Regions from separate parts of the Ancylobacter sp. TS-1 genome, predicted to be linked through region 1. Evidence: riboswitches for the same ligand, from Rfam matches in the RefSeq annotation. Region 1 holds a riboswitch; each other region holds the start of a gene.
The links. Region 1 has a riboswitch for thiamine pyrophosphate ahead of thiO (glycine oxidase ThiO). Riboswitches for the same ligand answer to the same signal wherever they lie in the genome.
Positions count from the first base shown of each region.

Region 2: it holds a riboswitch for thiamine pyrophosphate, as region 1 does, so the genes downstream of both, thiD (bifunctional hydroxymethylpyrimidine kinase/phosphomethylpyrimidine kinase) here and thiO (glycine oxidase ThiO) in region 1, are expected to answer to the same signal.
Region 3: it holds a riboswitch for thiamine pyrophosphate, as region 1 does, so the genes downstream of both, thiC (phosphomethylpyrimidine synthase ThiC) here and thiO (glycine oxidase ThiO) in region 1, are expected to answer to the same signal.
Region 4: it holds a riboswitch for thiamine pyrophosphate, as region 1 does, so the genes downstream of both, GBB76_RS00215 (ABC transporter substrate-binding protein) here and thiO (glycine oxidase ThiO) in region 1, are expected to answer to the same signal.

Region 1 is NZ_CP045144.1:1,603,153-1,610,800, forward strand. It holds gene GBB76_RS07720 (thiamine phosphate synthase) at 1-476, opposite strand, end outside; gene GBB76_RS07725 (thiazole synthase) at 510-1,322, opposite strand; gene thiS (sulfur carrier protein ThiS) at 1,351-1,548, opposite strand; gene thiO (glycine oxidase ThiO) at 1,526-2,527, opposite strand; TPP riboswitch at 2,575-2,699, opposite strand; gene GBB76_RS07740 (MHYT domain-containing protein) at 2,769-5,096, opposite strand; gene GBB76_RS07745 (phosphatase PAP2 family protein) at 5,623-6,336, shown strand; gene GBB76_RS07750 (hypothetical protein) at 6,430-6,639, shown strand; gene GBB76_RS07755 (alpha/beta hydrolase) at 6,670-7,236, opposite strand; gene GBB76_RS07760 (MAPEG family protein) at 7,255-7,648, opposite strand, start outside.
Region 2 is NZ_CP045144.1:1,109,987-1,117,634, reverse strand. It holds gene GBB76_RS05455 (universal stress protein) at 87-902, opposite strand; gene GBB76_RS05450 (cytochrome c) at 1,154-1,600, shown strand; gene GBB76_RS05445 (cytochrome b/b6 domain-containing protein) at 1,609-2,349, shown strand; gene GBB76_RS05440 (DMT family transporter) at 2,416-3,354, shown strand; gene GBB76_RS05435 (Lrp/AsnC ligand binding domain-containing protein) at 3,358-3,594, opposite strand; TPP riboswitch at 3,722-3,853, shown strand; gene thiD (bifunctional hydroxymethylpyrimidine kinase/phosphomethylpyrimidine kinase) at 3,909-4,715, shown strand; gene GBB76_RS05425 (MFS transporter) at 4,797-5,990, shown strand; gene dgcA (N-acetyl-D-Glu racemase DgcA) at 5,960-6,937, opposite strand; gene GBB76_RS05415 (ABC transporter permease) at 7,162-7,648, shown strand, end outside.
Region 3 is NZ_CP045144.1:1,830,783-1,838,430, forward strand. It holds gene GBB76_RS08815 (cation diffusion facilitator family transporter) at 1-865, shown strand, start outside; gene GBB76_RS08820 (lytic murein transglycosylase) at 983-2,245, opposite strand; TPP riboswitch at 2,370-2,495, shown strand; gene thiC (phosphomethylpyrimidine synthase ThiC) at 2,592-4,421, shown strand; gene GBB76_RS08830 (NUDIX hydrolase) at 4,490-4,930, shown strand; gene oxlT (oxalate/formate MFS antiporter) at 5,033-6,265, opposite strand; gene oxlT (oxalate/formate MFS antiporter) at 7,019-7,648, opposite strand, start outside.
Region 4 is NZ_CP045144.1:42,030-49,677, forward strand. It holds gene phnD (phosphonate ABC transporter substrate-binding protein) at 1-632, shown strand, start outside; gene phnE (phosphonate ABC transporter, permease protein PhnE) at 840-1,670, shown strand; gene GBB76_RS00205 (ABC transporter ATP-binding protein/permease) at 1,881-3,623, shown strand; gene clcA (H(+)/Cl(-) exchange transporter ClcA) at 3,647-4,948, opposite strand; gene GBB76_RS00215 (ABC transporter substrate-binding protein) at 5,122-6,072, opposite strand; TPP riboswitch at 6,151-6,268, opposite strand; gene GBB76_RS00220 (winged helix-turn-helix domain-containing protein) at 6,525-7,648, opposite strand, start outside.

The DNA.
Region 1 (7,648 bases):
GTCAGCCCGCCAATGCCGACCAGCGGCAGGTCGCCGACGCGCTTCTTCCAGGCGGCGACGCGCTCCAGCCCCTGCGGCGCCCAGCGCATCTTCTTGAGAATGGTGGGGTAGACCGGGCCCAGCGCCACATAGTCGGGCCGCGCCAGCAGCGCGACTTCCAGCTCCGCCTCGTCATGGGTGCTGATGCCGAGCTTGAGCCCCGCCCGCCGGATCGCCACCAGATCGGCATCGGCAAGGTCTTCCTGGCCGAGATGCACGAAGTCGCAGCCCTCGTCGATGGCGAGGCGCCAGTAATCATTGACGACGAGTTGCGCCCCGTAGCGGGCGCAGACGTCGCGCGCGGTGGCGATCTCCCGGCGCAACGCCGCCTCGTCGAGTTCCTTGGCCCGCAGCTGCACCAGCTTCACGCCCTGCGGCAGCAGGCGCGGCAGCCAGGAGGCGCGGTCGACGATCAGGTAGAACGGGTCGAGCTTCATCGGTTCACTCACCGGCCGGCGGCGCCGGACCTCTCACTGTCCAAGGATGGCGCGGCCCATCACCGGGGTCGAGGGCGCCGCCATGTCGCGTGCTTCCATGGGATCGGCGATCAGCGCCTCGCGGCCGGCCTCGATGGCGCGGGCGAAGGCGCGCGCCATGCGCACCGGATCGCCGGCCTTGGCAACCGCCGTGTTCAGCAGCACCGCATCGTAGCCCATTTCCATCGCCGCCGCCGCATGCGAGGGCACGCCGACGCCGGCATCGACCACCAGCGGCAGGCCGGGGAAATGCGCCCGCAGCGAGCGCAGGCCATAGGGATTGTTCAGCCCGCGCCCGGAGCCGATCGGGGCGCCCCACGGCATCAGAACCTCGCAGCCGGCGGCCACCAGTTTCTCCGCCACAACGAGGTCCTCGGTGGTGTAGGGGAACACCTGGAAACCGTCGCGCGACAGGATGCGCGCCGCCTCGACGAGCCCGAACACATCGGGTTGCAGCGTGTCGTCCTCGCCGATCACCTCCAGCTTCACCCAGGGCGTGTCGAAAAGCTCGCGCGCCATCTCGGCGGTGGTCACGGCTTCCTTCACCGTCTTGCAGCCGGCGGTGTTGGGCAGCACCCTTACGCCGAGGTCGCGGATGAGCTGCCAGAAGCTCTGGCCCGCGAGAGGCTGCCCGGCCTTCGCCGCGCCCGATTCACGCCGCAGCGAGACGGTCACGATGTCGGCGCCCGAGGCGCGGATCGCCTCCTGGAGGATTGCCGGCGAGGGATATTGCGCCGTGCCCAGCAGCAGGCGAGAGCCCACCTTGGTTCCGTAGAATTCGACCGGATCGGCGAGCGTCCCGGACATGTTGATCGCATCCATGACAGCCTCCCTGTCAGCCACCCTGCATCGGCGCGAGGATCTCCACCCGGTCGCCATCGGCGATCTGGGTCTCCCCGCGCTTCACCTTGCGCACCATGGCGCCGTTCAGTGCCGTCGCCACCATCGCCTCGCCGAGCCCAAGCTCGCCGAGGAGTTCGGCCAGCGTGCCCGCGCGCGTGTCGGCGTTCTCACCATTCACGATGATCTTCATCCATGACCTCCGGGAAATACGTCCCGTCGAATGCCAGTTCCGCTGCGCGACGCGCCAAAGCCGGCGCGGCGAGGAAACCGTGGCGGTAGAGCCCGTTCACATAGATCGTGTTGCCGCGCCGGCGCAGGCGCGGCAGGTTGTCGGGAAAGGCCGGGCGCACATCGGCGCCGATCTCGACGATCTCGGCCTCGCCGAAGGCCGGGTGCAGCGCATAGACCGCTCCCAGCAGTTCCAGCATGGAGCGCCCGGTGACGCGCCCGCGCTCGTCATTCTCGATCGAGGTGGCGCCGATCATGAAATGCCCGTCGCCGCGCGGCACGATATAGACCGGGATGCGCGGGTGCAGCATGCGCACCGGGCGCTTCAGCGACACCTCGGTGGAATAGAGCACCAGCATCTCGCCCTTCACGCCGCGCAGGTCGGCAAGCGTGTCGCGCGCCGCCAGCCCCCGGCAGTCGACCACGATGTCGGCCTCGCCCGGCTCCTCGAAGCCGTCGGCATCGGTGCGGATGGTCACGCCATGCTCGCCGACCAGCCGGGCGGTCAGCGCGGCGAGCGCCTTGCGCGGTTCCAGATGCGCCTCTGTGGGAAAGAACAGCCCCTGCTCGAAGCGGCCATCGAGGTCCGGCTCCAGCGCGGCGATGCCCGCGCCGTCGAGCCATTCGAACCCCTCGGTCCGCCGCGAGAAGCGGCGCAGGTCCGGCAGGTCGCGCGCCTGCGCCAGCACGAGGCTGCCCTCGTTCGGCACGTCCGGCACCGCCTCGCGCCAATAGGCGAGTGATTCGAAGCCGAGTTCGGCGATGATCGGCTCGGCGCTCTCGCGCTCGCACCAGGGCGCCAGCATGCCGCCGGCATACCAGGAGCAGCCCTGCCCGGTGGCGCTGCGGCGCTCGATCAGCGTCACCTGCGCCCCCCGGCGCGCGAAGGCATGCGCGCAGGTAAGCCCGGCGACGCCGCCGCCCACGATGCGCACGCGCATGGCATTGGCCGCCCGATGCGGCGCGGTGTCGGTCGATTCAGTGTGCGGGAACGTCATTCACTCCTCCCTCCGCCAGTCTCAACTGGATCAGGTTCGAAGGGTCGCCATGCCGCGTCGGGTCGACGCGCCGATGGCCTCTCAGCCTCCTGACGAGGCTCCCCCGGACAAAATGGATATAGTCCCTCGGCAGGCCGATGTCACCGGCCGGCCGACAATATTCCCCGCCGGCCGCAGGGCGGCCTCAGCCACGGCGCGAGATCGGCACCACATTGTCGCCCGCCCGGCCCGCCGGGCGCGTCGCCGCGATCACCGCGCGCCGCAGCGCCTCGCGGCTGAACGGCTTGCCGAGCCGCATCATGCCGGCGCGCGCGTCCGGCGGCAGCTCGGCATAGCCGGTGCCGAGGATGACCGGCAGGTCCGGCCAGCGGGCCGCGAGCGCCGCCGCGAGTTGCACGCCGGTCATGCCGGGCATGGCCTGATCGGTCAGCACGACATCGAAGCTGACGCCGGATTCGAGGATGCGCAGCGCCTCCTCCCCCGATGCCGCCTCGGTGACGAGGCATTCGAGATCCTCCAGCATCGCGCCGGTGGCGGAAAGCACCAGCGGGTCGTCGTCGACGACCAGCACGCGCTGCGCCCCGCCCGTGCCGGCCGGCACCATCTCGTCCTCGACCGCCACCGCGACCGGCGCAGCCACGGGGGGAGTGTCGGCGATGGGCATGAGGATGGTCGCCGTCGTGCCGTGGCCGGGACGGCTCTCGAGCAGAAGCTGGCCGCCCGACTGCGCCGCGAGGCCATGCACCATGGCAAGGCCGAGGCCGGTGCCCTTGCCGACGCCCTTGGTGGTGAAGAACGGCTCGGCGGCGCGGGCCAGCGTCTCCTCGTCCATGCCGGCGCCAGTGTCGCTCACCGAGAGGCAGAAATAGCGCCCCGGCCGCAGCGCCTCGCTGCCAGCCTCCGCGTCGGCGTCGCCGACGGCCACCACGCGCTCGCCGGCGGCAATGGTGATGGTGCCGCCATCGGGCATGGCGTCGCGCGCATTCACCGCGAGGTTGAGCAGCGCCAGTTCGAGCTGGTTGGCGTCGACCCGCGCATGCGGCAGGCCGAGCGGGAAGCGGGTTTCGATGCGCACGCTGGGGCCGATCGAGCGGCGCAGCATCTCGGCCATGCCGAGCACGAGGTCGGGCACGTCGACGGGCTCGGGCCGCAGGTCCTGCCGTCGGGCGAAGGCCAGCATGCGCTGGGTGAGCGCCGCGCCGCGCTGTGCGGCCTGGGTGGCGTTGTCGAGCAGCGTCTGCAGCCGCGGATCGCCCGGCGCGCGCTTGGCTGCCAGTTCGAGATTGCCCAGCACCACGGCGAGCAGGTTGTTGAAATCGTGTGCGATGCCGCCGGTGAGCTGGCCGACCGCCTCCAGCTTCTGTGCCTGCCGCAGCGCCTCCTCGGCGGCGCGGTAGTCGGTGACGTCGATCAGCCCGCACAGGGTCTTGAGGATGCCGCCCTGCGCGTCCTTCTCGGTCACGGCGGACAGCATGCAGTCGAGCATCCGGCCGTCTCTGGTCACGAGGCGGTACTCGGCCTCGCGCAGTTCGCCGCTGCCGACCAGCTGCGGCCAGTGCTCCTCGTTGCGCCGGCGCGCGGAATCGGGGGTCATGAAGTCGGTGAGCGGGCGCCCGATCACTTCCTCGCGGCGATAGCCGAGCAGGTCGAGCCAGCGGTCGCTCACCTGCTCGATCCGTCCGTCCCCGCCCAGCGAGTGCAGCGGCAGCGGCGTGCGGCGGTAGAGCGTGCGGTAGCGTTCCTCGCTCGCCCGCAGCATCGCCGCCTCGCGGTCGGCGAGCACGGCGAAGCGCCGGTCGTACATGGCCGCGAGCAGCACGGCGACGAAGATGGCGAAGGTCGCCGCCGTCACCACGACCACCAGCTCGACATTGCCCATGCCGCCGAGCGGGTCGTGCACGCCTTCATGCCGGGTGATCGTCATCCCCCACATGGCGACATAGTGCATGCCGGCGATGCCGAAGCCGAGCGCCAGCGCCGCGCCGGCGCGCTGCGCGATGGAATGGCGGCGGAAGGCGAGCCAGACCGCGACGGTGGAGGCGGTGACCGCCAGCACCATGGCGGCGCCGACATAGAGCATGTCGTGCGACATGGCTCCCGCCACGCGCATCGCCGCCATGCCGGTGTAGTGCATGCCGACAATGCCGAGGCCCATGAAGATGCCGCTGAGCACGATGCTGCCCGGCCCGGGCCCCGGCCGGTCCGGCCGCACCCGGCTCGCCGCGAAGAAGGCGATACCCGTGGCGACGACGGCGAGCAGGAAGGAAATCGCGGTCAGGCCGACATCGTAGGAGACAGGCGCCCCCACATGCAGCGCCAGCATGGCGATGAAGTGCATCGCCCAGATGCCGCCGCCCAGCACCAGCGCCGCCGCCGCCAGCCATCCGTCACGCGCACGTCCGCGCGCATCCGGCAGGCGCCCGGCGAGATCGAGGGCCGTGTAGGACGCCGCCACGGCGATGACGAGCGACAGGGCCACGAGCGCCTGGTCGTGGCTGCCGGTATGATCCATGCGAATTCCGGTTCTGAAAACCGCCGGTAGGATGGCTGCGGCAAAGCGCAGGATGACGCGAACAGTAGCTGAATTGAACCGATCGGTAAGCTCCCGACCGACGCAAGGTCAGCCTGAGCCCGCCGCTCGCGGTCTCGTGAAGGCCCGAGGCCTCAGCTGAGATAGCCGAACAGCCAGAGCACGATGATGATCGGCAGCGGAATGCCGATCAGCCACAGAAGCCCGCCCTTGAACATGATGCCCTTCTCCCGGTTGTGGGAAGGGAACACGCGCGACCCGGTTTGGGTTCCCCGATGGCGCGGGTTATTGCTCGCGCGCCCCGATTCCCTCCGAGCGGTGCCCGATGACGCCTTCCAGCAAGATGCCTTCCAGCAAGATGCCCGCCAGCAAGACGCCCTCCAGCAAGACGCCTGCGCCCGAAATGTCGCCCCCCGAAATGCCGGCCCCGGCCCGCCCGGCAACCTCGCACCCGCCACTCGCATTCCGCCTGCTCGACCTGCCGCGCTGGCTCGCCGCCGAGATCGGCGTGCTGGTCGCCCTGCTCGGCGCGGCGGCGGGGCTGCTGGTGTTCGCCTACATCGCCGACGAGGTGGTGGAGGGCGAGACCCATGCCTTCGACGAGGCAGTGCTGCTGGCCTTCCGCGCGCCGGGCGACCCGGCCGATCCGCTCGGTCCCCGCTGGCTGGAGATCGCGGTGGGCGATGTGACCGCGCTCGGCAGCACCACCGTGCTCACCCTGATCACGCTGGCGGTGGCCGGCTTCCTCGTGGTCGACCGCAAGCGCGCCGCCGCCCTGTTCGTGCTGGCGGCGACGGCGAGCGGAGGGGCGCTGAGCTACCTGCTCAAGCTCGGCTTCGAGCGTCCGCGCCCCGATCTCGTGGCCCATCTCGTCGACGTCACCACGCTGAGCTTCCCGAGCGGCCACGCCATGGGCGCCGCCGTCACCTATCTCACCCTCGGCGCGCTCATCGTGCGCACGGAGAGCGGGCGGCGGCTGAAGGCCTATGTGCTCGGCGTCGCGGTTGCGCTCACCCTCGCCATCGGGCTGAGCCGCATCTATCTCGGCGTCCACTGGCCGACCGACGTCATTGCCGGCTGGTGCGCCGGCGCGGCGTGGGCGCTGCTGTGCTGGCTGGTGGCGCTGGTGCTGCAACGGCGCGGGCGCATCGAGAACGCCAACGGCCGGGAGCCGGCGGGAGAGGGCGAATCCGCATCCGGGGGGCCCTTCGTCGAGCGGTGAAGTCGCAATGCCACCGATGGCATTCGCCCGGCGCTCGGCTATCATTCATCGGCAGGGCGACGCAGAGCGCCCCGCCATTGCAGGAGGAACCGCATGACCACGACCGCGCCGGAAGGAAACCTGAAACCCGACATCGGCGTCATCGAGACGACCGAGTCCGACAACATCCTGCGCTGGGACGGCACCAACCTCTATGTGGAGCAGGACGTCTACCATAACGGCCAGCTCGTCCACCGCCGCTACAAGAAGCGCGTCACCAAGCATGTGGCGCAGGCGCTGGCTCTGGTGCTCGCCCAGCACTAGCTCCGTTTCGGGAGCGAAGGGCGCGGCGCGTCAGATCCGCGCCAGCAGCCCGCCGAGCAGCACGAGGCCGGCCGGCCAGATGCCGAGCCGCGCGGCCGAGCCGATATGGCCCTGCTCGCCGACATCGGCGAAGTCGGCGCCCCAGGCGTCGGCGAAGGCCCGCGCCTGCGCCGGCTTCACCCGCGGATCGTCGCGCGAGGACACGACCAGCGTCGGGAAGGGCAGCGGCGCCAGCGGCATCGGCCCGAAATTGCGCACGACGTCGAAGGAGGGATCGGGGTCGTCGACATTGGTCGGCGCCGCCAGGAAGGCGGCCGCCGCCTTGTTGCGGGCGAGGCCCGGCCGCGACTGCGCCCAGCGCACGACCGTCGCCACGCCGACGGAATGGGCGACCAGCACCACGCGCCGGGGCGCCGCCTCGACGGCGGCATTGAGCCGCCAGGTCCAGGCCCGCAGCTCCGGCCGACTCCAGTCCTCCTGTATCAGCCGGCTCGAATTGGCGAAGGCGCCGAGCCAGTGCGACTGCCAGTGCTCGGCCGGGGCGTTCTCGCGGCCGGGGACGACGAGGAAATCGAAGGAGGAGAAATCGACCGACATGTCAGGCACCGCGTAGCGTCACGCCGGCCGCAGCACGGCAATGAGGATGAGAACGAGCCCGCCGACCGAGACCAGCCAGGCCAGAGAGCGCAGATAAGGTACGCCGAACGCGTAGAGCGGCACATAGACGACCCGCGCGCCCAGAAAGAGCCACGCCCCCCACAGGGTGAGCGCGCCCTCGCGGCCGGCGACATGGGCGATCAGCACCGCCGCCGCGAACAGCGGCAGCGTCTCGAACAGATTGGCCTGCGCGCGCCTCAGCCGGCCGGTGAGGATGCCGACCGCCGGCCCGGGCTCGTCGCGCGGCCCGGCATTGTAAGAGATTCCGGTCTCGCGGTTGCGCAGGGACGCCGGGAGCAGTACCTGCACAAGGGCGAGCACCAGTGCCCAGGCGAGCAGGGTCAATTCGATC
Region 2 (7,648 bases), 490 kb from region 1:
GGCCGCCGGGCGGAAAAGCCGATGCCGCCGGCCCGGCCGGGCGCGGCGGCATCGCATTGTCGACGGGCTGCCCCGGAGGGCGGCGATCAATGGGCGACGAGCAGGGTCGCCGGCGGGTCGGTCAGCAGCGAGGCGGTGACGCCGCCGAGCACCATCTCGGCGAGGCGCGAGCGGCTGTAGACGCCCATCACCACCAGATCGGCGCCGAACTTCTGGGCCTCGTTGGCGATGGCGACGCCGGCCGTGCTTTCCTTGGCGTGGTGATGGCGGGCATTGACGCCATGGCTGGTGAGCCAGACGGTCAGCCGGGCGCCGGACGCAGCGGTGGCCGGATCGCCTTCCTCGACGGTGAGCACCTCCACCTCGTCGGCGGTGGCGAGCACCGGCAGGGCGAAGCGCACGGCGTGGCCCGCCTCACGGGAGGGCTTCCACGCCACCAGGGCGCGGCCGATGCGGGTCGGCACCGGCTTGCCGGTCGGCACCACCGCCACCGGGCCGTTGCAGGCGAGCGCAAGATGCTCGGGCAGGGTGGCGGCGAGCTGGTCGTCGACGGTGCCGTAGGGCGTCTCGCTGACGACGGTGACGTCGGCGAAGGTGACTTCCTCGCGCAGCGCAGAGGCGACCTCACCCTCGACAACCGTCCAGGTGCCGGTCACGCCGGCACCGGCGATGGTCTGCTCGAACTGAGCCTTGAGGCCGGCTTCCTTCTCCTTCGCCTCATGGACGAGTTCGTTCACGTAGATCGAGAGAGCGCGGCCCACCCGCGGGACACCGGCGGGATAGAGCGTATAGACCGCCTTGATCGCCGCTCCGGACTGGCGGGCCAGCGTCACGGCGAAGGCGAGACGGTCGTTGAAGCCCGAATCGGGCGCGGCGTGCAGCAGGACGGTGCGGATGGACATGGGCGCTTCTCTCCGGTGGGTGGGTTATCTGTTGTGACCTAAGGTCAAAGCGGTACCGATGAAAATGCGGAAAAGCACGATCAGCAAGAAACACTAGGTATTCACCATACCTGTTCCCGGCGCGGCGCGGCGCGGCGCCCGCGCCTTCACGAGCGCGCGACCGCGACCTCCGGCCGATTGTCTTTGTCTGGAGCGACAATAAGGTAGCCCGGCCTGTGCTGCGCCGCAGCACGTCGAGTAGGGAGTTCTTCATGTCGCGTCGCCTGACGATTGCCGCTGCAATCGCCATGTTCTCCGCCATTGCGGCTACCGCCGTGGTCGCCCAGCCCGACGTCGTAAAGGAGCGGCAGGCCCTCCTGAAGGAGTTCGGCAGCGTCACCCGGCCGGTCGCCGGCATGCTGCGGGGTCAGGCCCCGTTCGACCTCGCGACGGTACAGACGGCGCTCGACGCCTATGCGAAGAACGCAAAGGCGCTGCCCGCGCTGTTCCCCGAGGGATCCGGACCGGGCCCGGACACCGAGGCGCTGCCGGCCGTGTGGCAGAAGAAGGCCGAATTCGACGCGCTGTTCGGCAAGCTGGCGTCCGATGCGACCGCCGCCCGCGCCGCCATTACCGACGAGGCTAGCTTCAAGGCGAATTTCCCGGGCGTGATCCGCACCTGCGGCACCTGCCACGACACGTACCGCCAGAAGAAGTGAGGTTGAGCGTGCCCTCGACATCGCCGGCGCCGTCCCGGGCGCCGGATGTGCTGGCGAAGGACGTGCCGGCGAAGGACGTGCTGGCGTGGGACCTGCCGACGCGGCTCGCCAAGTGGACTCTGGCCGCGCTGGTGGGGCTCGCCTTCGCCAGCCGCTATTATGGCGATGCCGGGCTGGTCTGGCACCAGTGGAACGGCCTCGCGATTCTTGTCGTGCTGGTGTTCCGCCTGCTCTGGGGCTTCGTCGGCGGCTCGACGGCGCGCTTTGCCGGCTTCCTGCGCGGCCCCGGTGCCGTGCTCGCCTATGCCAGGGACATGCGGCGCGGCCGCCCGCAGCATTTTCTCGGCCACAGCCCGCCCGGCGGCTGGATGGTGATGGCGCTGCTGGTCGTGGTCGGCGCCCAGTCGCTGACCGGCCTGTTCACCAGCGACGACATCGCCGTCTACGCGCCGATGACGGCGGTGGCGAGCGACGAGACCATCCGCAGCGCCTCGGCCTGGCACCAGTGGCTCTACCCCTGGCTGCTGGCGCTGCTCGCCCTGCATGTGACGGCCAATCTGGCCCATTCGCTGTTCGGGCGGGACAATCTGATCGGCGCCATGATCGGCGGGCGCAAGCCGGCGGGCGACTTCGTGGACCGGGCGCCGGCGACGCCGGGGGCTGTGGGGCGGGCGCTCGCCTGCCTCGCGGTGGCGATCGCGGCGGTGTTCGGCGCGATCGCGCTGGCGGGCGGCGATCCCTTCCCGTGAGGCGCGCCGGGCGGGCTTGAAATATCGGGCTCCGGCCGGCTTGCGGGCCGGTCGGGAAAGTGCTCCATGGCGCCCATCATGAATGCGCTCAAGGGCATCGCGCTGCAGGTCGCCGCGACGTTCCTCTTCACCATCATGTCGGCTCTCGTCCGCATCGTCTCGGAGCGTGTTCCGACCGGCGAAGTCGTGTTCTCGCGCTCCTTTTTCGCGCTGTTTCCGCTGCTCGCGCTGCTGGCCTGGCGCGGCGAGGTGAGCGCCGCGGTGCGCACGGCGAACCCGTTCGGGCACATTTTGCGCGGCACTGTCGGCGTCATGGCGATGAGCCTCGGCTTCGCCGCGCTGGCACGCATTCCGCTGGCCGACGCCACCGCCATCGGCTTCACCGCGCCGCTGCTCACCGTGGCGCTGGCGGCGCTGCTGCTGCGCGAGCGGGTGCAGGCCTATCGCTGGACGGCGGTGGGCGTCGGGCTCGCCGGCGTGGTGGTGATGCTGTGGCCGCACATGTCGGGGTCCTTCGACAGCGCCGACCATGTGGTCGGGGCCGCCTGCGCGCTGATCGGGGCCGGCTTCACCGCCGGGGCGATGATACAGGTGCGGCGGCTTACCCAGACCGAGACGACGGCGGCCATCGTGTTCTATTTCCAGGCGCTGGCGGCGGTCGCCGGGCTGGCCACAGCGGGCTGGGGCTGGGTGCGGCCGGGTCCCGGCGAGGCGGCGCTACTGGTGGCGACCGGGCTGATCGGCGGCGTCGGGCAGATCCTGCTGACCGAGAGCTACCGCTACGCGCCCGCCTCGGTGGTGGCGCCCTTCGCCTATTCGGCCATGCTGTGGTCGCTGCTGCTCGGCTTCATCCTGTTCGCCGAGGCGCCGCCGCTGCTGGTGGTGCTCGGCGCGTCCATCGTGATCGGGGCGGGCCTCTTCGTCATCTGGCGCGAGCGGCGCCTCGGCATCGAGCGCAACCGCGAGGACGCGGCGGCGACACCGCCCTCCGGCCCGACCGCCTGAGGCTCAAAACGCCTTGAAGGTGATGATGGTGCGGGTGTCCTGTATGCCCGGGAAGAGATGCACCTTCTCATTGACGAAATGGCCGATGTCGGTGCCCTCCGGCACGTAGAACTTCACCAGCAGGTCGAACTCGCCGGCGGTCGAGTAGATCTCCGAGGCGATCTCCGCGTCGGCGATGGCGTTCGCCACCTCGTAGGAATGGCCGAGGTGACATTTGATCTGCATGAAGAAGGGAACCATCACGGCATTCCGGCTTCGGGTCGGGAGGCCGATAAGGAACAGAAGCCCGGCCCGCGCGCAACCCCTGCCGCCGGCCGGCAGCGGCGCCCGGCTTGCGCGGGCGGGCGGCTTCGCCTATCTCGCCATGACGATCTCGTTGGGGTGCCCGCAGGGGCTGAGAGGCGAGGCGGCGTTGCCCTGAAAATCCGGGCCGCAGCCGGCGCCAACCCACGAACCTGATCCGGGTCATGCCGGCGGAGGGAACGGGTCGCGCGCGCCGGCGAGGGGACTTGCCTGCGACGACGCCCCCGGACCGCGCGGCGAGGGAGGCGAAGATGGGCGGTTCCACACCGATCGCGGTGACGATTGCGGGCTCGGATTCCGGCGGCGGCGCCGGGATACAGGCCGATCTCAAGACCTTTTCGGCGCTCGGCGTCTATGGCGCCAGCGTGATCACCGCGCTCACCGCGCAGAACACGGTCGGCGTCACCGGCATCCACGACGTGCCGCCTGCCTTCATCGGCGCGCAGATCGACGCGGTGTTCTCGGACATCGCCGTCGATGCGGTGAAGATCGGCATGCTCTCGCGCCCCGAGGCCATCGAGGCGGTGGCCGCCGGGCTGGAGCGCCACCGCCAGTCCGTCGTCGTGCTCGACCCTGTGATGATCGCGGCCTCCGGCGACCGGCTGCTGGTGCCCGAGGCGATCGACACGCTGCGCGCCCGGCTGCTGCCGCGCGCCCTGCTCATCACGCCCAATCTGCCCGAGGCCGCCGCGCTGCTCGACGAGGCGCCGGCCGGCACGCTGGCAGAGGTGCGTGCGCAGGCGGAGCGGCTGCTCGCCTTCGGCCCGCGCGCGGTGCTGATCAAGGGCGGGCATGGCGAAGGGCCGGAGAGCACCGACGTGCTGCTCGACGCCGAGGGCGTTCTCGAACTCAGCGCGCCGCGCGTCGCCACCCGCAACACCCACGGCACCGGCTGCACGCTGTCCTCCGCCATCGCCGCCGGCCTCGCGCGCGGCCTGTCGCTGCGCGAGGCGGTGACGGCGGCGAAGGACTATCTCACCCGCGCGCTGGCCCGCTCCGAGGAACTGGAGATCGGGCGTGGCCACGGTCCGGTGCACCACTTCCACGCCTGGTGGTGACGTCGCGGCCGGCGCGCCGAGGGGCCTCGCACGCGCGGCCTGGGGCTGCTATCGAGGCGCGGTCCCCGCTGGTGCCCCGTTGTGCCCGTCATCGCGCCCCGCCATGCCATCGCCGCCGTCTATGCCGGGCTGTTCTTCGGCATCGGCGTCTTCGTGCCGTTCTTTCCGGTCTGGTTGCAGCATCGCGGCTTCGACGCGGCGATGATCGCGCTGGCGCTCGCCATTCCGCAGGTGGTGCGGCTGGTGACGATGCCGCTCGGCGGGCTGCTGGCCGACCATAGCGGCCGGCCGCGCGCCACGCTGATCGGCTATTCGCTGGGCACCGCCCTGTGCTTCGTCTTCATCGCCCTGGCGCCGGGAGCCACCTTCATTCTCGTCGCCCTCGGCGTCGTCGCCGCCTTCTGGCAGCCGAGCCTGCCGGTGCTGGACGCCTATGCGGTGGCGCGCCGGCGCGAGGGGCTGGTGGATTACGGCCGGGTGCGGCTGTGGGGCTCGATGGCCTTCATCGGCGGCAATCTGGTGGCGGGCGGCCTGCTCGCCGGCCTTGCCGGCCCGGTGTCGCACGACGCGGTGATCTGGCTGATCGTGGCCGGCAGCGTCGCGGCGGCCCTGGCCGCCTCGGCCCTCAGGGAAGCCTCGCCACTGCCGCGTCCCGCGAAGGCGCCGGCGGACCGTCGCCCGCGCCGCGCCTTTGGCGGTCTCGCGCCGGTGCTGCTGGTCGGCATGGTCGCCGCGGCGCTGGTGCAAAGCTCGCACGCCGCGCTCTATGCCTTCGCCTCGATCGAGTGGCATTCAAAGGGATTGTCGGACGGCACCATCGGGCTTCTGTGGTCGCTCGGGGTGCTGGCGGAGGTGGTGCTGTTCCATTTCGGCACGCGGGTAACGCACCATCTCGGCCCGGAGCGGCTGCTCCTGCTCGGCGGCCTCGCCGGATTGCTGCGTTTCGCGGCGATGGCGCTCGATCCGCCGCTGCTGCTGCTGCTTCTGTTACAGCCGCTGCACGCGCTGACCTTCGGCTGCACCTATCTCGGCACGGTGGAACTTGTCGCGCGCCACGCGCCGCCCGGTCGCGGCGCCAGCGTGCAGGGGATCGCGGCCTGCGCGACCGCGATCGCCATGGCCGGGGCGACTCTGGTTTCCGGGCCGCTCTGGCAGAGCTTCGGCGCGCAGACCTTTCTGGTCTCGGCGGGCCTGGCCACGGCTGGCGCGCTCCTCGCGCTGGCCTGCGCCTCGATGCGGGCCGATCAGCCCCACAGCGCCGGATCGGGCGGATAGACCACGCTGCCCTCGTAGCGCAGCGCCGGCGCGCGGTCCTGCGCCAGCAGCAGTGGCCCGTCGAGATCGACGAAGCGCGCCAGCGGGGCCAGCAGCATGGCCGGGGCCATGGCGAGCGAGGTGGCGACCATGCAGCCGACCATGATGTCGAGGCCGTGCGCCTGGGCGGCGCGGGCCAGTTCGATGGCTTCGGTGAGGCCGCCGGTCTTGTCCAGCTTGATGTTGAGCGCGTCGTAGCGGCCGATGAGGTCGGGCAGGCCGTCCAGCCCATGCGCGCTTTCATCGGCGCAGATCGGCACCGGATGGGGGATGTCGGCCAGCGCGGCGTCCCGCGCCGCCGGCAGCGGCTGCTCGACCAGCTCGACACCGGCCCGCGCGCAGGCGGCGAGGTTCTCGGCGATGTTCTCGACCGTCCAGCCCTCATTGGCGTCGACGATCAGCCGGGTGCCTGGCACGGCGTCGCGCACCGCGCGCAGGCGCGCCCTGTCGCCCTCAGTGCCCAGCTTGAGCTTGAGAAGGTCATGGCCGCTGGCGCGGGCGGCCTCGGCCATGGCCTGCGGCGTGTCGAGGCTGATCGTGAAGGCGGTGAGCGCCGGCCCGGGCGCGGGGAGCCCGGCAAGCTCATGGGCGCGCACGCCGGCGCGTTTCGCGTCGAGGTCCCAGAAGGCGCAATCGAGCGCGTTGCGCGCCGCGCCGGGCGGCAGGGTGAGCTGAAGCTCGTCGCGGCGCAGGCCGGCCTCGATGCGGCCGGCGAGGGCGATGAGCGTCTCGACGACTCCGGCGACGCTCTCGCCATAGCGCGCATAGGGCACGCATTCGCCCTGGCCGACATGGGCGCCGTCGCGCAGTTCGACCCGCACCACGACGGCCTCGCTCTTCGAGCCGCGGGCGATGGTGAAGCTGCCGCGAATCGGGAAGCTCTCGGCAAGGACCTTGATGCGGGTCATGATTGGCAGACCACGGGGGCGACCGAATCGTCGACCATGGGACAGCATAGCGTTCCGGCTGCCGGCGGTGGCGTCGCCGCGAAACCACACTGGCCGCGATTAAGTGCCGATCGGGCAGCCTGGGGCGCCCATGAGGGTCCGGCTCCCTCGACGGCGCGGAGGCTTACGGCTAAGAAATACATCGCGAATTCGGCGATTGGGGAGCCACTTTTTGGGAGCCACTCTTGGGAGCCGCTGAAGCGCCGCTTCTGGCCACGGCCCGAAATGGCCGCGAACTCGTGTTCGTGGGCAATGGCAGCTGGCTGGCCGTGCAGGGGCGGGCGCTCGAGGGTAGCGTGGACGCCGCCCTGGCCGAACTCGCTGCCGCTCCTACGGAAAGCGCCCGCTTCGACCTGTCCGGCGTGCGCGGCTTCGACACGCTCGGCGCGGTGGTGCTCGACCGGATCATCCAGGCGCTCGAAAAGGATGGCGTGCGCTTCCAGATCGTCGGGCTGGAGCGCCGGTTCCGCCCGCTGCTCGACGATATCGTCAAGGGCAGCCACGAGAATCCCCCGCGTACGCGGCATGTGAACGCCGTCATCGGCAGCATCCAGCTGGTCGGCCGCACGACGGTCGCGATGGCGCAGGACGGCCTGGCGCTGCTGTCCTTCATCGGCACGGCGATGTCGGCCCTTCTGCGCGTTCTGGTCCGGCCGCACACATTCCGCTTCA
Region 3 (7,648 bases), 230 kb from region 1:
ACTGATCAATGTCGGCATCAGCTTCCTGGTGCTGGGGCTGAAATACGCCGCCTTCCTGCTCACCGGCAGCATCGCGCTGTATTCGGACGCGCTGGAAAGCATCGTCAACGTCGCCACCGCCATCGCCGCCGTGCTGGCGCTCCGGGTCAGCAACAAGCCGGCCGATGCCGCCCATCCCTATGGCTATGCCAAGGCCGAGTATTTCTCGGCCGTCATCGTCGGCGTGCTGATCGTCGTCGCCGCGATCTCGATTTTCCGCGAGGTCTACGTCAACTGGACCGAGCCGCACACGCTCGACGCGCCGCTGCACGGCCTGCTGCTCAATGCCGGCGCCACCGTCGTCAACGCGGTGTGGTGCGCGGTGCTGCTGCGCCAGGGACGTCGCGCCCGCTCGCCGGCGCTGATCGCCGACGGGCGCCATCTTGTGACCGACGTCGCCTCCTCGGCCGGCGTGCTGGCCGGCGTCGCCCTCGCCATCGCCACCGGCTGGGAGAAGCTCGACCTCATCCTTGCCGGCCTCGTCGCCCTCAACATCCTGTGGTCGGGCTGGAGCGTGCTGAAGGAAAGCGTCGGCGGCCTGATGGACCATGCCGTGCCGGCGGAAACGCTGGGGCTGATCCGCACGCTGATCGCCGCCGAGGCGACCGGGGCGATCGAGGCGCACGATTTGCGCACGCGCCAGGCCGGGCGCATGACCTTCGTCGACTTCCACCTCGTGGTGCCGGGCGACATGCCGGTCAGCGAGGCGCACGCCATCTGCGACCGCATCGAGGACGCCATCGAGGCTCAGGTGCCCGACGCGCTGGTCAACATCCATGTCGAGCCGGAAGTGAAGGCCAAGCAGCACGGCGTGCCGGTGCTGTGACATTCCTCCTCATCCCGGCTGACGCGTAGCGGAGAGGCGGGATCGCTGCCCGCTCTCTTCCTTCACGCGATCCCGGATCGGCCTATCGGCCGTCCGGGATGACGACGGGCCCCGCCCTCACCGCCCCGCGCGCAGCGCCGCCACCAGTTCGGCGGTGGGATAGGAATCGGCCGGCAGGCCGAGCCGCATCTGCTCGGTCCGCACCGCCTGCCGCGTCGCCGCGCCGACAATGCCGTCGATGCGCCCGACATGGTGGCCGCGCGCGTTGAGCAGCCGCTGCAGCTCCTGCACCTGCGCCATCGACAGCACCGGGATCTTGTCGCCCTGCCCGCGATTGAACGGCCCGGCGCCGGCCACGCGCGCGGCGAGATAGGCCGCCGAGGTCGCGTAGACCAGCGAGTTGTTCCACTCGGTGAAGGCGTCGAAATTCGGATAGACGAGGAAGGCCGGGCCGAAGCGGCCCATCGGCAGCAGCAGCGAGGCGGGAAGCTGGTCGGCCGGAAGCTGGCCGCCGCCGGCCCGCACCACGCCCGCCTTCGCCCATTGCGCGCGCGGATGCTTGATCGAAAGGTCGGCCTGCTCCCAGGGCATGTTGGCGGGCACGCGCACCTCTTCCAGCCAGGGCTGGCCGGGCTTCCAGCCGAGCGAGCGCAGATAGTTCGCCGCCGAGGCGAGCGCGTCCGGCGCCGAGCGGATCAGGTTGATGTGGCCGTCGCCGTCGAAGTCGACGCCGTAGTTCAGATAATGGTCGGGCAGGAACTGGAACTGGCCCAGCTCACCCGCCCACGGGCCGCGCATGGTCTGCACGGTCAGGTCGCCGCGATCGATGATCTTCAGCGCCGCCATCAGCTGGGTACGGAACATCTCGGCCCGCCGGCAGTCCCAGGCCAGGGTCGCGACGGAGCGGATGGTCGACTTGTCGCCCATGAAGGCGCCGAAATCGGTCTCCAGCCCCCAGAAGGCGACAAGCACCGCGCCCGGCACGCCGAAGGTCTGCTCGATGCGCGCGAACAGCTCGGGATTCTTCTGGATGTGCTGGCGGCCCTGCTGGATCCGGTAATTGGCGACCATGCGGTCGGAGAACTGGAAGAAGCTCTGGCCGAACACCTTCTGCCCGCGATCGGTGCCCACGATGTCGGGGGCGTAGCTCACCCCGTTCAGCGCCGTCGACACGGTACGCGGCGAGACGCCCTGCGCCACCGCCTCCTGCTTGAAGCCGGCCAGCCACTGGTCGAAGCCGGCGCCGTTATTGCCGCAGTTCTGCTGCGCCGAGGCCGGCAGCGGCGCCAGCAGCGCGGCGGCGAGTGCGCCCGCCATGAGCAGGCCGGAGGCCGTGATGCGGCGGGTTGCGGTGCGGAGCGGAAGCGTCAGGCCGGCCATGAATCCCCCGATGTCTCTCGAAGCGTCGTTTCCTCGTGAATCAGCAATCTACAGGAAATGCGGCGGCGGCGGGGTGACGGCGCCGGCCGGATTTGACCCCGCCGCGACTTTGGTCGAAGATCGCCCTCGTTCCAAGGGGAGCCCCGCTAGGGGGCTGAGAGAGCGCCGGCACGCCGAGAGGCGGGCAACGCGATGACCCTTCGAACCTGATCCGGGTCATGCCGGCGAAGGGATCGGAACCGAATGGCGTCGCGTCTCCCGGGCTTGCCCGCATGGCGCACACCGCCATCCTTCCCCAACGTCAAAATACCCGGGTCTCCCCAACCATTGGTTCTGGAGATCCACAATGACGACTGAAACCCCGAAAAAGCCCGACGCTCTGGGCGTCGCCACCGGCGCCATCCCCGGCTCGCGGCGCATCTATGCCGAATGCCCGGCGCGCGGCTTTCGCGTGCCCTTCCGCGAAATCCTGCTGCACCCCTCCGCCGGCGAGCCGAACCTCGCCGTCTACGATGCCTCAGGCCCCTATACCGACGAGGAAGCGGCCATCGACATCAATGCCGGCCTCGCGCGTCCGCGCGAGGAATGGGTACGCGCGCGCGGCGATGTCGAGCCGTATGAGGGGCGCACGGTGAAGCCGGAGGATAATGGCCACGTCTCGCCCGAGAAGCTGGTCGCGCCCTTCCCGCTCCGCCACCGCCCGCTGCGGGCCAAGGGCGGCGCGGCGGTGACGCAGATGGCCTATGCCCGCGCCGGCATCGTTACACCCGAGATGGAGTTCGTCGCCCTGCGCGAGAACGGGCTGCGCGAGCGGGTACGCGAGATCATCCGCGACGGCGAGGATTTCGGCGCCGCCATCCCCGACGTGGTGACGCCGGAATTCGTGCGCCAGGAGGTGGCGCGCGGGCGGGCGGTGATCCCCGCCAACATCAACCATGGCGAGCTGGAGCCGATGGCGATCGGCCGCAACTTCCTCGTCAAGATCAACGCCAATATCGGCAATTCCGCCGTCACCTCCTCGGTGGCGGAGGAAGTCGACAAGATGGTGTGGGCGATCCGCTGGGGCGCCGACACGGTGATGGACCTCTCCACCGGGCGCAACATCCACAACATCCGCGAATGGATCGTGCGCAACTCGCCCGTCCCCATCGGCACCGTGCCGATCTACCAGGCGCTGGAGAAGGTCGGCGGCGTCGCCGAGGATCTGACCTGGGAGGTGTTCCGCGACACGCTGGTCGAGCAGGCCGAGCAGGGCGTCGACTATTTCACCATCCATGCCGGCGTGCGCCTGCCCTTCGTGCCGCTCACCGCCAATCGGGTGACGGGCATCGTCTCGCGCGGCGGCTCAATCATGGCGAAGTGGTGCCTCGCCCATCACCGCGAGAGCTTCCTCTACGAGCGGTTCGCGGACATTTGCGAGATCATGCGCGCCTATGACGTCACCTTCTCGCTCGGCGACGGGCTGCGTCCCGGCTCCATCGCCGACGCCAACGACGCCGCGCAGTTCGCCGAGCTGGAGACGCTGGGCGAGCTGACGAAGATCGCCTGGGCCAATGACTGCCAGGTGATCATCGAGGGACCGGGCCATGTGCCGATGCACAAGATCAAGGCCAACATGGACAAGCAGCTCAGCCATTGCGGCGAGGCGCCCTTCTACACGCTCGGGCCGCTGACGACCGACATCGCGCCGGGCTACGACCACATCACCTCCGCCATCGGCGCGGCGATGATCGGCTGGTTCGGCACCGCCATGCTCTGCTACGTCACGCCGAAGGAGCATCTGGGCCTGCCCGACCGCGACGACGTGAAGACCGGGGTCATCACCTACAAGATTGCCGCCCACGCCGCCGATCTCGCCAAGGGCCATCCGCTGGCGCGGGCATGGGACGACGCCCTCTCGCGGGCGCGATTCGAGTTCCGCTGGCAGGACCAGTTCAATCTCGCCCTCGACCCCGAGACGGCGACCGCCTTCCATGACGAGACGCTGCCGAAGGAGGCGCACAAGCTGGCGCATTTCTGCTCCATGTGCGGGCCGAAATTCTGCTCCATGAAGATCAGCCAGGAGATACGCGACGCCGCGCGCGCCGACGAGGCGGCGCAGGGCATGGCGCAGATGAGCGAGGCCTTCCGCGCCGGCGGCGGGGCTCTCTATCGCGACACCGCCGCCGCGGAGTAGCGTGACGTCGACGCCGGCCGGGAGACGCTCCCGGCCGGTTCCTTCCCGATGCCGAGGAGCCGCCGCGCATGTCTGCCTCCCCCGTCCGCCCCGTCCCCGCCGTCCTGTCGCTGGTGCGGCGCGGCGGCTCGGTGCTGCTGGTGCGGCGCGCCAATCCGCCCGATCAGGGGTTGTGGGGCTTTCCCGGCGGCAGGGTGGAGCCGGGCGAGGCCTATCTCGACGCGGCGCTGCGCGAGCTCCGCGAGGAGACCGGCATCGAGGCCGATGCGCCCCGCCTTATCACCGTGCTGGACTTCATCCAGCACGACGGCGAGGGCGCGCTCGCCCATCATTTCGCGATGATCGCGGTGCTGTGCCGCTGGCGCTCCGGCACGGCGGTCGCGGCCGACGACGCGCTGGAGGCGGCATGGTTCGACCGCGCCGGCATTGCCCGCCTCGGCGCCGGCGCCAGCCTGAAGGTCGCCTATCTCGCCGACCTCGCGCTCGCCATGGCACCCGAGCCCACCTAACCGGGTGACGCCGGAAACGAAAAGAGGGCCCCGAAGGGCCCTCAAGTCGAGAAGGTAACTCTTTGAGAAGGTACCGGCAGGCGGCGCGGAGCCGCCGGCCGATCAGGCATGCGCCGAAGCGGTGCCGGACTTTTCCACCGACGACGGCGCGATGGTGGACTGCGCCACATGCGCCTTCAGCACGCGCGGCAGCAGGGTCACGGCGAGGAAGGCCGCGAACAGGTCCATGGCCGCCACGGTGTAGAGGACGCTGGACCAGGTGCCGGTCGCTTCCATCAGCAGGTTGCCGACGGGCACGAACAGCGCGCCGATACCCTTGGCGCAGTAGAGAACGCCGTAGATCTTGCCGATGTGCTTGGTGCCGAAGGCGTCGCCCGCCAGTGCCGAGAACAGCGAGTACACCTCACCCCAGGCGAGGAACACGACGCCGGAGAGGATGAGGAACGCCCACGGATTGTGGCCGAAATAGCCGAGCGCGATGATGCCGAAGCCTTCGAGGGTGAAGGCGATCACCATGGTCTTCTCACGGCCGATATGGTCGGAGATCCAGCCGAACAGCGGACGCGAGATGCCGTTCATGACGCGGTCGAGCATCAGGGCGAGCGGCAGGGCGGCCATGACGAAGAAGTACAGGTCGACCTTGAACTCCTTCACGCCGAGGTCCTGGGCGATGACGCCGAGCTGGGCGACCGCCATCATGCCGCCGGTCACCACGCAGGTGAACATGAGCAGCATCAGCCAGAACAGCTTGGTGTTCAGGGCTTCCTTCAGCGTGTAGTCGCGACGGCTCTGCGAGAGCTTGTCGGACGCCTTGACCTCGCCGGCCTTGGGCGCGCGCAGGAACCAGGCCGCGACGAAGGCGAGACCGCCCTGAAGCAGGCCGAAGAAGAAGAAGGTCTCCTGGAAGCCGGCCGATTCGATCATCGAGGCGATCGGCAGGATGGTGGCGGCCGAGCCCGCGCCGAAGCCGCCCGCGGTGAGGCCGACGGCGAGACCGCGGCGATCCGGGAACCACTTCAGGGCGTTGTTGATGCAGGTGGCGTAGATGCAGCCCACGCCGATGCCGCCGACGGCCGCGCCGACATAGAAGCCCGTGAGGCTCATGGCCTGCGAGTTCAGCACCCAGGCGGTGCCGATCATGATGGCGCCGAAGGCGACCATGATGCGCGGGCCGAACTTGTCGATGAAGTAGCCTTCGATCGGCGCCAGCCAGGTCTGCACCAGCACGAAGATGGTGAACGCGATCTGGATCGACGCGCGTTCCCAGCCGAAGGTCTGCTGGATCTCCGGCACGAACAGCGTCCAGGCATACTGGATGTTCGCCGTCGCGATCATGCAGACGACGCCGACAACCAGCTGCAGCCAGCGGCGGCTTTCCGAGAAATCTTGACCCGGCCCGGCGGCCGTAAGGGTCTTGGACGTACTCAAGGGCGATCTCCTCTCCCAAAACGATTTTCGCCGCGGATCGGCTTTTATTGCTGGCGCTCCTGCCCCTGCGGACGGGCGCCGGTTTTTCGTTGGCCAAAGGGAGTTTTCTCGCCCCCCGTGGCGGCCGCGAGTGCGGCGTATGTCTTCCCAATAGGTTGTGCGGTTTCCGCCGCCCCCGCCGGCTTCCGTATCGTTCGATCCGGGGCTGACGCAGGGTTGCGGAACCGACCCGCTAAGGCATGATCATAATCGACAATATTATGTATGCCAATTGGGATTTATGACTCTTCGACCGCTTCGTAAGGTTCAAGTCAACGTTCAATTTCGACTTGATCTCGGGTCCGGCTTTAAAAGATATCACCCCCTGCCGTTCGCCTTCCGCTACGCCAGTTTAAATTCATAAAGCAGATGACGAACAAGAACGTTGAGGAATGGAAGCTCGCGAATAGAGAGGGATATGACGGTTCCGTGTCCCCGTCTGGTTGATTTTGTCCATATCCAACGCCCCTCGCCCTCCCCGATTACATCCTGAATGTTGCCGTTTGCCGTCCGGCTTCGATTCAAGGCCACGGTATCCAGATACCTTGAACCGAGCAAGAAAAAGGGGCGCGTCCTGCGACGCGCCCCTGTGGAGGCGGAAGAACGGGTTGCCGCCGCGCCTTACTCGGCGGCGACGACCTTGGTCGAGCCCTGCACGGCGCGCCGGCCATGGGCGCGGGCGAGCGGCTTGAGCACAACCAGCGCCATCACGGCGGCGACGATGTTGAGCACCGCGGCCGAGATGAACACCGCGTGCCAGCTGCCCGTCGCCGTGGTCAGGATCGAGGTGAACGGCACGATCAGCGCCGCCGTGCCCTTGGCGGTGTAGAGCAGGCCCGCATTGGTGGTGGCGAACTTCGAGCCGAAGGCGTCGCCGCACATCGCCGGGAACAGCGAGTAGATCTCGCCCCAGGCGAAGAAGACGAGGCCGGTCAGGATGACGAACAGCACCGGGTTGGAGCCGAACACCGAGAGCGCGTAGATGCCGACGCCCTCGATGGCGAAGGCGACGAACATGGTGTTCTCACGGCCGATCTGGTCCGACACCCAGCCGAAGAACGGACGGGTCAGGCCGTTGAGCACGCGGTCGATCGCGGCGGCGAAGGTCAGCGCCGGCAGGGTGATGCCGATCAGGCTCACCGGCACGTCGGCGATGCCGAAATCCTTGGCGATCGGGCCGAGCTGGGCGGTCGCCATCAGGCCGCCGGCGGCCATCATGACGAACATGGCGTACATGACCCAGAACAGCGG
Region 4 (7,648 bases), 1.6 Mb from region 1:
ACATCAACGAGCTCAAGGACGTCCTGGACTGCTCGAAGGGCTACAACTTCGGCAATGGCGACCCGAACTCCACCTCGGGCTTCTTGGTGCCGAGCTACTACGTCTTCGCGCTGAACAATGTCGACCCGAACAAGTGCTACAAGCGCGTCGTGGCCGGCAACCATGAAGCCAACCTGCTGTCGGTCGCCAACAAGCAGGTCGACTTCGCCACCAACAACACCGAGAACGTGTCGCGCCTCCAGTCGACCCGTCCGGCCGAAGCCGCCAAGATCAAGGAAGTGTGGCGCTCGCCGCTGATCGCCGGCGACCCGATCGTGTGGCGCAAGGATCTGCCGGCTGACCTCAAGGCCAAGATCTACACCTTCTTCATGACCTATGGCCGCAACGGCACGCCGGAAGAGATCGAGCATGCCCGCGCCGTGCTCGCCAAGACCTCGGACGGCTGGGGTCCCTTCCTCGCCTCTTCCGACGCCCAGCTGATCCCGGTTCGCCAGCTCGAACTGTTCAAGGCCAAGGTCAAGGCCCAGAACGACGACAAGCTCTCGGCTGACGAGAAGGCCGCGAAGATCAAGGACATCGACGCCAAGCTCGCCGCTCTCGAAGAGCAGCAGAAGAAGCTCCCCAGCATGTGAGCTGCGACGGGCGGCCTGCGCGCCGCCCGTCCTCTTCCTCGCGATCCGATCCCGATCCCGGAGCGGCCGACAGGGCCGCCTCCGGGATCGCCGCGAGAGGCGGCCGGCACAGCCCCGCCATCGAGAACCGCCCTCGAAATACGCCCTCGGAATCCGCCCTCCTTGCCGCCGCGACGCCGCGGCCGTGCCGACGACAGGGACACCGCCATGTTCGCCACCGAAGCCGAGCGTACCGCCCACCGCGCCGCTGAGCGCGCTCTGCCGGCCCCGCCGGTGACGCCGCTCCTCACCCGCCTGACGCGCCTCGCCCTCGGCGCCCTGCTGGTGGTGCTGCTGGTGTTCTCCTGGCACGAGGCGGAGATGAACCCGGCCCAGCTCATGCGCGACGCCGGCAACATGGCCACCCTCGGCGCCGACTTCCTGCGTCCCGACTTCACCGACTGGGACGTCTATCTCAACGCCATGCTGGAAACGCTGGCGATCGCCATCTGGGGCACCCTGCTGGCCGTGATTGTCGGCATCCCCTTCGGCATCCTCTCGGCCGACAATGTGGTGCCGCGCTGGGTCGCCTTCCCGATCCGCCGGGTGATGGACGCCTGCCGCGCCATCAACGAGCTGGTGTTCGCGCTGATCTTCATCGCCGCCGTCGGCCTCGGCCCCTTCGCCGGCGTGATGGCGCTGTGGATCCACACCACCGGCGTGATCGCCAAGCTGTTCTCGGAGGCCGTCGAGGCCATCGACCCGGCCCCGGTCGAGGGCATTCGCGGCACCGGCGGCACCTGGCTGCAGGAAGTGATCTACGGCGTGCTGCCGCAGGTTCTGCCGCTGTGGATCTCCTATGCCCTCTACCGCTTCGAATCCAATGTCCGCTCGGCGACCGTGCTCGGCATCGTCGGCGGCGGCGGCATCGGCATGACCTTCAACGAGACCATGCGCGGCTTCCTCTACTCGCAGGCCGCCGCGATCCTGATCATCGTGGTGCTGACGGTCTCGGTGCTCGACATGATCAGCCAGCGGGTTCGCAAGCGGTTCATCTGAGCCTTTCAGGACGCCGTCCCGGCCTGCCGGGGCGGCCGACGCACGAGACGCGGCGCGGACGGGATCGTCCGCGCCTTTTTTCGTTTCGCACGGCGCGCGCCCGCCGGGCGGAAAATGGCGCACAAGCTCTCCAAACATTAATGTCGCGGTCACCGTCCCGCCAGCATCGGCCGGCTCATATGGCCGTTCCGCCCCACCGGAGTCGCTCCCTTGCGTGCCATCCTCTCGCTCCTCGCCGATGTCTGGCGGCTGTCCATTCCCTATTTCCGCGGTGAAGACCGCTGGCGCGGCCTCGCGCTGCTGGGGGCGGTGGTCGCCATGGAGGTGGCCTGGGTCTTCGCCTCCGTGATGGTCAACAAGTGGAACGCCGTCTTCTACGACGCGATCCAGGAGAAGGACTATGCGGCCTTCACCCGCCAGCTCTGGATTTTCGCCTTCATCGCGGCGGGCGCGATCACGGTCGCCGTCTATCAGGTCTATCTGCGCCAGTGGCTGGAGATACGCTGGCGCAACTGGATGACCGAGAAGTACCTCTCCGCCTGGCTCGCCAACCAGACGCACTACCGGATGCGGCTGAAGGGCGACATGGCCGACAACCCCGACCAGCGCATCGCCGAGGACATCCGCAGCTACATCGCGCAGACCATCAGCCTGTTTCTGGGCCTGCTCAACGCGGTGATGACGCTGTGCTCCTTCGCCGTCATCCTGTGGGGCCTGTCGGGTGGCTTCTCGTTCAACCTGTTCGGCGGAAGCTGGACCATCCCCGGCTATCTCGTCTGGGCCGCCTTCGCCTATGCGGCGGCCGGCACGCTGCTGGCCCATCTCATCGGCCGGGTGCTGGTGAAGCTGAACTTCGACCAGCAGCGCTTCGAGGCGGATTACCGCGTCGAACTGGTGCGCGTGCGCGAGAATGGCGAGCAGATCGCGCTGATGAGCGGCGAGCCGGTGGAGCGCGGGCGCCTGCTCTCGCGCTTCGCCCATGTGGTGCACAATTACTGGGGCATCATGATCGCGCAGAAGCGGCTGACCTGGTTCACCGCCGGCTACAGCCAGCTCTCGGTGATCTTCCCCTTCGTGGTGGTCTCGCCGGCCTATTTCGCCGGCACCATCCAGCTCGGCCAGCTCATGCAGACCGGCTCGGCCTTCGGGCAGGTGCAGGGCTCCTTCTCCTTCTTCATCGGCGCCTATGCCACGCTCGCCGACTGGAAATCGGTGGTCGACCGTCTGGTCGGCTTCGAGCGCTCGGTGCAGATGACGCAGGCCGAGGCGCTGCAGAGCGAGTTCCGCGAGGCGCCGGCGGTGACGGCCGACGCGCCGCTCGCCCTCGCGCAGATGGAGGTGCGCCTGCCGGACGGGCGCGCGCTGCTCACCGTCGACGATTTCGATGTCCGGCGCGGCGAGCGGGTGCTGCTCACCGGGCCCTCGGGAAGCGGCAAGAGCACGCTGCTGCGCGCCATTGCCGGCATCTGGCCCTATGGCCACGGGCAGATCGCCCTGGCACCGGGCGCCCGCATGCTGACGCTGCCGCAGCGTCCCTACCTGCCCATCGGCTCGCTGCGCGGCGCGCTCGCCTATCCCGACCCGATCGGCCGGCACGAGGACGAGGAACTGCGCCTCGCGCTGGAGGCGGTCGGCCTGGCCGGCTTCGCCGGGCGGCTCGACGAGCGGGCGCTGTGGCCGGCGGTGATGTCGGGCGGCGAGCAGCAGCGCCTCGCGGTCGCCCGCGCTCTGCTGATCAAGCCGGACGTGCTGCTGCTGGACGAAGCGACCTCGGCGCTCGACGAGCCGGGCGAGGCGGCACTCTACCGCCTGCTGCGCGAGCGCCTGCCGGCGGCGGCGATCCTGTCGATCGGCCACCGCTCGACGCTGCGGGAACTGCACGAGCGCCATATCGAGCTGCACCGCAGCGGCGACGGGCCGGCGACGCTGGAGGGAGTTCCGGCGGGCGCCTGAGCCGGGCGGCTAAACCGGGCGGCTCAGCGCGAGGCGGCGGCGCGGCCCTCCGCCTCGATCGCCAGCGTGCGTTCCAGCAGGATCTCGTAGATCGGGCGTCCGCCCAGCGCCAGCGAGGTCATGTTGGAGAAGATGGCGGTGATCATCACCGGCACCAGCACCGCATAGGCGCCGGTGAGTTCGAGCACCAGCACCATGCCGACCATCGGCGCGCCGATGGTGGAGGCGAACAGCCCGCTCATGGCTGCGATGGCGAAGGCGGCGTGCCCGTGCTCGGGCAGCGCCGTCACGCTCTCGATGGCGGTGCCGTAGCAGAGGCCGATGGTGGTGGCGAGGGCGAGGATGGGCGCGAAGATGCCGCCGGCGACGCCGGTGGAATAGCTCGCCATCGTCATGACGAAGCGCAGCAGCACGATGACCGCCAGCATGGCCAGCGGCAGCCCTTCCTTGGTCAGTTGCACGGCCAGCAGTTCGCCGCCTTGCGTCGCCTCCGGCCGCACGAAGATCAGCACGCCGACGACGAGGCCGACCACGGCCGGGAAGATGTAGAAGGAGGTGCGCTGGCCGAGCCGGCGTACATGGTCAAGCGACCAGACCAGCGTGCGGTTGAAGACGACGCCGACCACGCCGAGGACGGCGCCCAGCACCATGAAGGCCGGCAGCCAGCCATAGGGGATGGCCGAGGCTTCCAGCAGCATGTAAGGCCGGTTGCCGGTCAGGTACTCGGTGACGATGGCGCTGGCGATGGAGGCGAGCACGACGGCGATGTAGCTGCGCGAGGAATAGGGAAACTGCCGGCGGGTTTCCTCGATGACGAAGAGCACCGCCGCCAGCGGCGCGTTGAACGCCGCCGCGAGGCCCGCCGCGCCGCCCGCTGCGAGCATCGCCCGCATGTCCTCGGACGGCCATTTCATCAGGTCGGAGGCCGCCTTGGCGACCGAGGCGCCGATATGGATGGTGGGGCCCTCGCGGCCGAGCACCATGCCGGAGGACAGCGAGAGGAAGCCGCCGACGAACTTCACCGGCAGCACGCGGTGCCAGCGCACCTCGCGCAGCCCTTCCATCGCGCCCTCGATCTCCGGCACGCCGGAGCCGCTGGCTTCCGGGGCGAAGCGGCGCACCAGCCAGAGCGCGGTGAGGGTCATGGCGGCGGCGACCAGCGCGCCGGCGGCGTAGAGCGCGACGCCGTCGAGCTGGAGAGTCCCGTGCAGGAAGGCGGGCCAGGCGGCGGTGAAGGTCTCGACGCCGACATGCAGGCCGGAGCCGAGCACGCCGACGATCGCGCCGACCAGTATCGCCACCGCGTGATACGGCACATTGCTCATGCCTGCCCCTCTGCGTCCCTGCTGCCCCCGCATCGGTTAGCATCGCTGGGCGGGGATCGGAAGGTTTCATGAGCAACGTCATCCCCGGGCTCGACCCGGGGATCCACGGTCTGGTCGCCAGAAGGCGTGGATGGCCGGGCCAGGCCCGGCCATGACGGGGTGAGTGGCGGCGTCTACGGCAGCGTCGGCGCGTAGACCGAGACCGGCTCGACCTTGTCGATCAGGCCGTGGCTTTTCATGAAGTCGCCGAAGCGGGCGTAGCGGCCGGAATCGAGCGCCGCCGGGGCATGGGCGAAGCGGCGCAGCGTGTCGGCCCAGGCGGTGCGGTTGAGCTCGTCGTCGAGCTTCGGATTCGCCTTCACGAACACTTCCCAGGCGTCCTGCGGGTGGTTGAGGATGTAGATAGTGGCGTCCTCGACGGCGGCCAGGAAGGCTTTGAGGCGCGGGTCGCCGATCTTGTCCTTGTGGGTGACATAGATCAGCTCGTCGAAGACCGGCACGCCGTGCTCCTCGGGGAAGAAGGCCAGCCCCTCCTTGCCCTCCAGCCGGATCTGGGTGAGCTCGAAATTGCGGTAGGCGCCGATCACCGCGTCGACCTTGCCGGCGACGAGGGCGGGGGAGAGCGCGAAATTGACGTTGATCATCGTCACGTCGGAGGGCTTGAGCCCGGCGCTCGCCAGCATGGTGCCGAGCAGCGCGTCCTCCAGCCCCGCCACCGAATAGCCCACCGTCTTGCCCTTGAGGTCGGCGATCGACTTGATCGGACCGTCCTTCAGCACCACCAGCGCGGTGAGCGGGGTCGACACCAGCGTGCCGAAGCGCACCAGCGGCAGGCCCTCCTTGACCGAGAGATAGAGGCTCGGCTGGTAGCTCACCGCGATCTCCGCCTGACCGGCGGCGACGAGGCGCGGCGGGGCGGACGGATCGGCCGGCGCGACGAGTTCGACGTCGAGGCCGTGCGCTTTGAAGAAGCCTTTCTCCTGCGCCACGATCAGCGGGGCGTGGTCGGGGTTGACGTACCAGTCGAGCAGGACGGTGAGCTTGTCGGCGGCCGCCGCCGGGGCAAGCCCGAGCGCGAGGGCCATGAGGATGCCGCCGGTGCGCGCGGCAAGGTTCTTCAGCATTGGATCTCCTCCCTTGTGGAGATCCGGCACATGAGCTTTCGGGGGAAATCCGGCTCGGGTCCGCGCGGCTCGCGTGGCTTCCCGCCGTCGTTCCGTCCCTTCGCCGGCATGACCCGGATCAGGTTCAAAGGGTCTGGCGGCTGCCATCTCAGCCCCTTCGGCCATAAAGGCCGGCGGGACACCCCTCGGACACGGCAAGGCTAGCATCGCTGGCATGCCACGGCAATCAGGCGGGTGGGGGTGGGGGATTCCGGCGGACAAGCGATCCCGGATCGGCCTCCGGCCGTCCGGGATGACAATGAAGCGAACGTGCCGTCATCCCGGCCGCAGGACATCCTCGCCGCCCTCATGCCCGGGCTTGACCCGGGCACCCAGAGTCCGGGTGTGCGGCCCAAAGGTCTGGATCCCCGGGTCAAGCCCGGCGATGAGGGGCGTTTCGAGCGGCGCCGCGTCTACTCGCCCCGCCAGCCGTCGAGATAGACGGTGCGCTCCACCCCGGCGAAGCGGCCGAGGCGGGCGAGTTCCGCGTCGAGCGCGTCGAGCCGGCCGCCGGAGGCGCGCACGCCCGGCTCCAGCCACAGCCGGCGCACGTCGAGCGTGCCGGCCTTGCGGTCCGCCTTCATGTCGATGCGCCCGATCATCCGGTCGCCTTCCAACAGCGGGAAGACGTAGTAGCCATAGACCCGCTTGGGCGCCGGCACGAAGACCTCGATGCGGTAGTTGAAGCCGAACAGCCGTTCCGCCCGGTTGCGGTCGCGCAGCAGCGGGTCGAACGGGCTCAGCACCCGCAGCCGCGCGGGCGGGGCGGGCAGCGCGTCGAAGGCGGTCGCGGCATCGGCAAAGGCGTGCGAGGCGCGCGGGCGCCCGTCCGCCCCGGTGAGCAGGACCGGCACCAGCCGGTCGCGGGCGGCCTCGACCCAGCGCCGCGCCTCCTCCGGCGTGATCAGGCCCCAGAAGGCGGCGATCTCGCCCGAGGTGGCAAAGCCCAGCCGTTCCAGCGCCGATGTGCAGGCCCAGTCGACAAAGGCCTCCTCCGACACCTCGCCGGCGAAATGGCGGGACGGGATGACCCGCTCGGTGAGGTCGTAGACCTTCTGGAAGCCCTCGCGCCCGGCGATGGCGAGCGCGCCGGTGCGCCAGTGATATTCGAGCGCCGTCTTCTCCGGGTGCCAGTTCCACCAGCCGCCGGGCTGGCGCTTGCCCTCGCCCGGCTCCTGCTCGAAGTCGCGCGCCATCAACGGGCCCTCGCGGCGCACGCGCTCCAGCACGTGGTCGACATAGCTCTCGAAGCCGTTCTCGTGCCAGGAGCGCCAGCGCTCGGCCAGCGTCGCGCGGGCGCGGGCGAAGCGGTGCTTCCAGTAGGGGAACAGGTTCGCCGGGACGATGGCGGCGTCGTGCGTCCAGTGCTCGAACAGCGCGCCGTCCTTCTCCAGCAGCGCGGTAAGGTGCTCGCGCTTGTAGCTCGGGTTGCGGGCGAAGAGGATGTGATGATGCGCGCGCTCGACGGTGGCGATGCTGTCGACCTGCACGAAGCCGAGATCGTCGATCAGCTCCAGCAGTCCCGCCCGGCTCATCG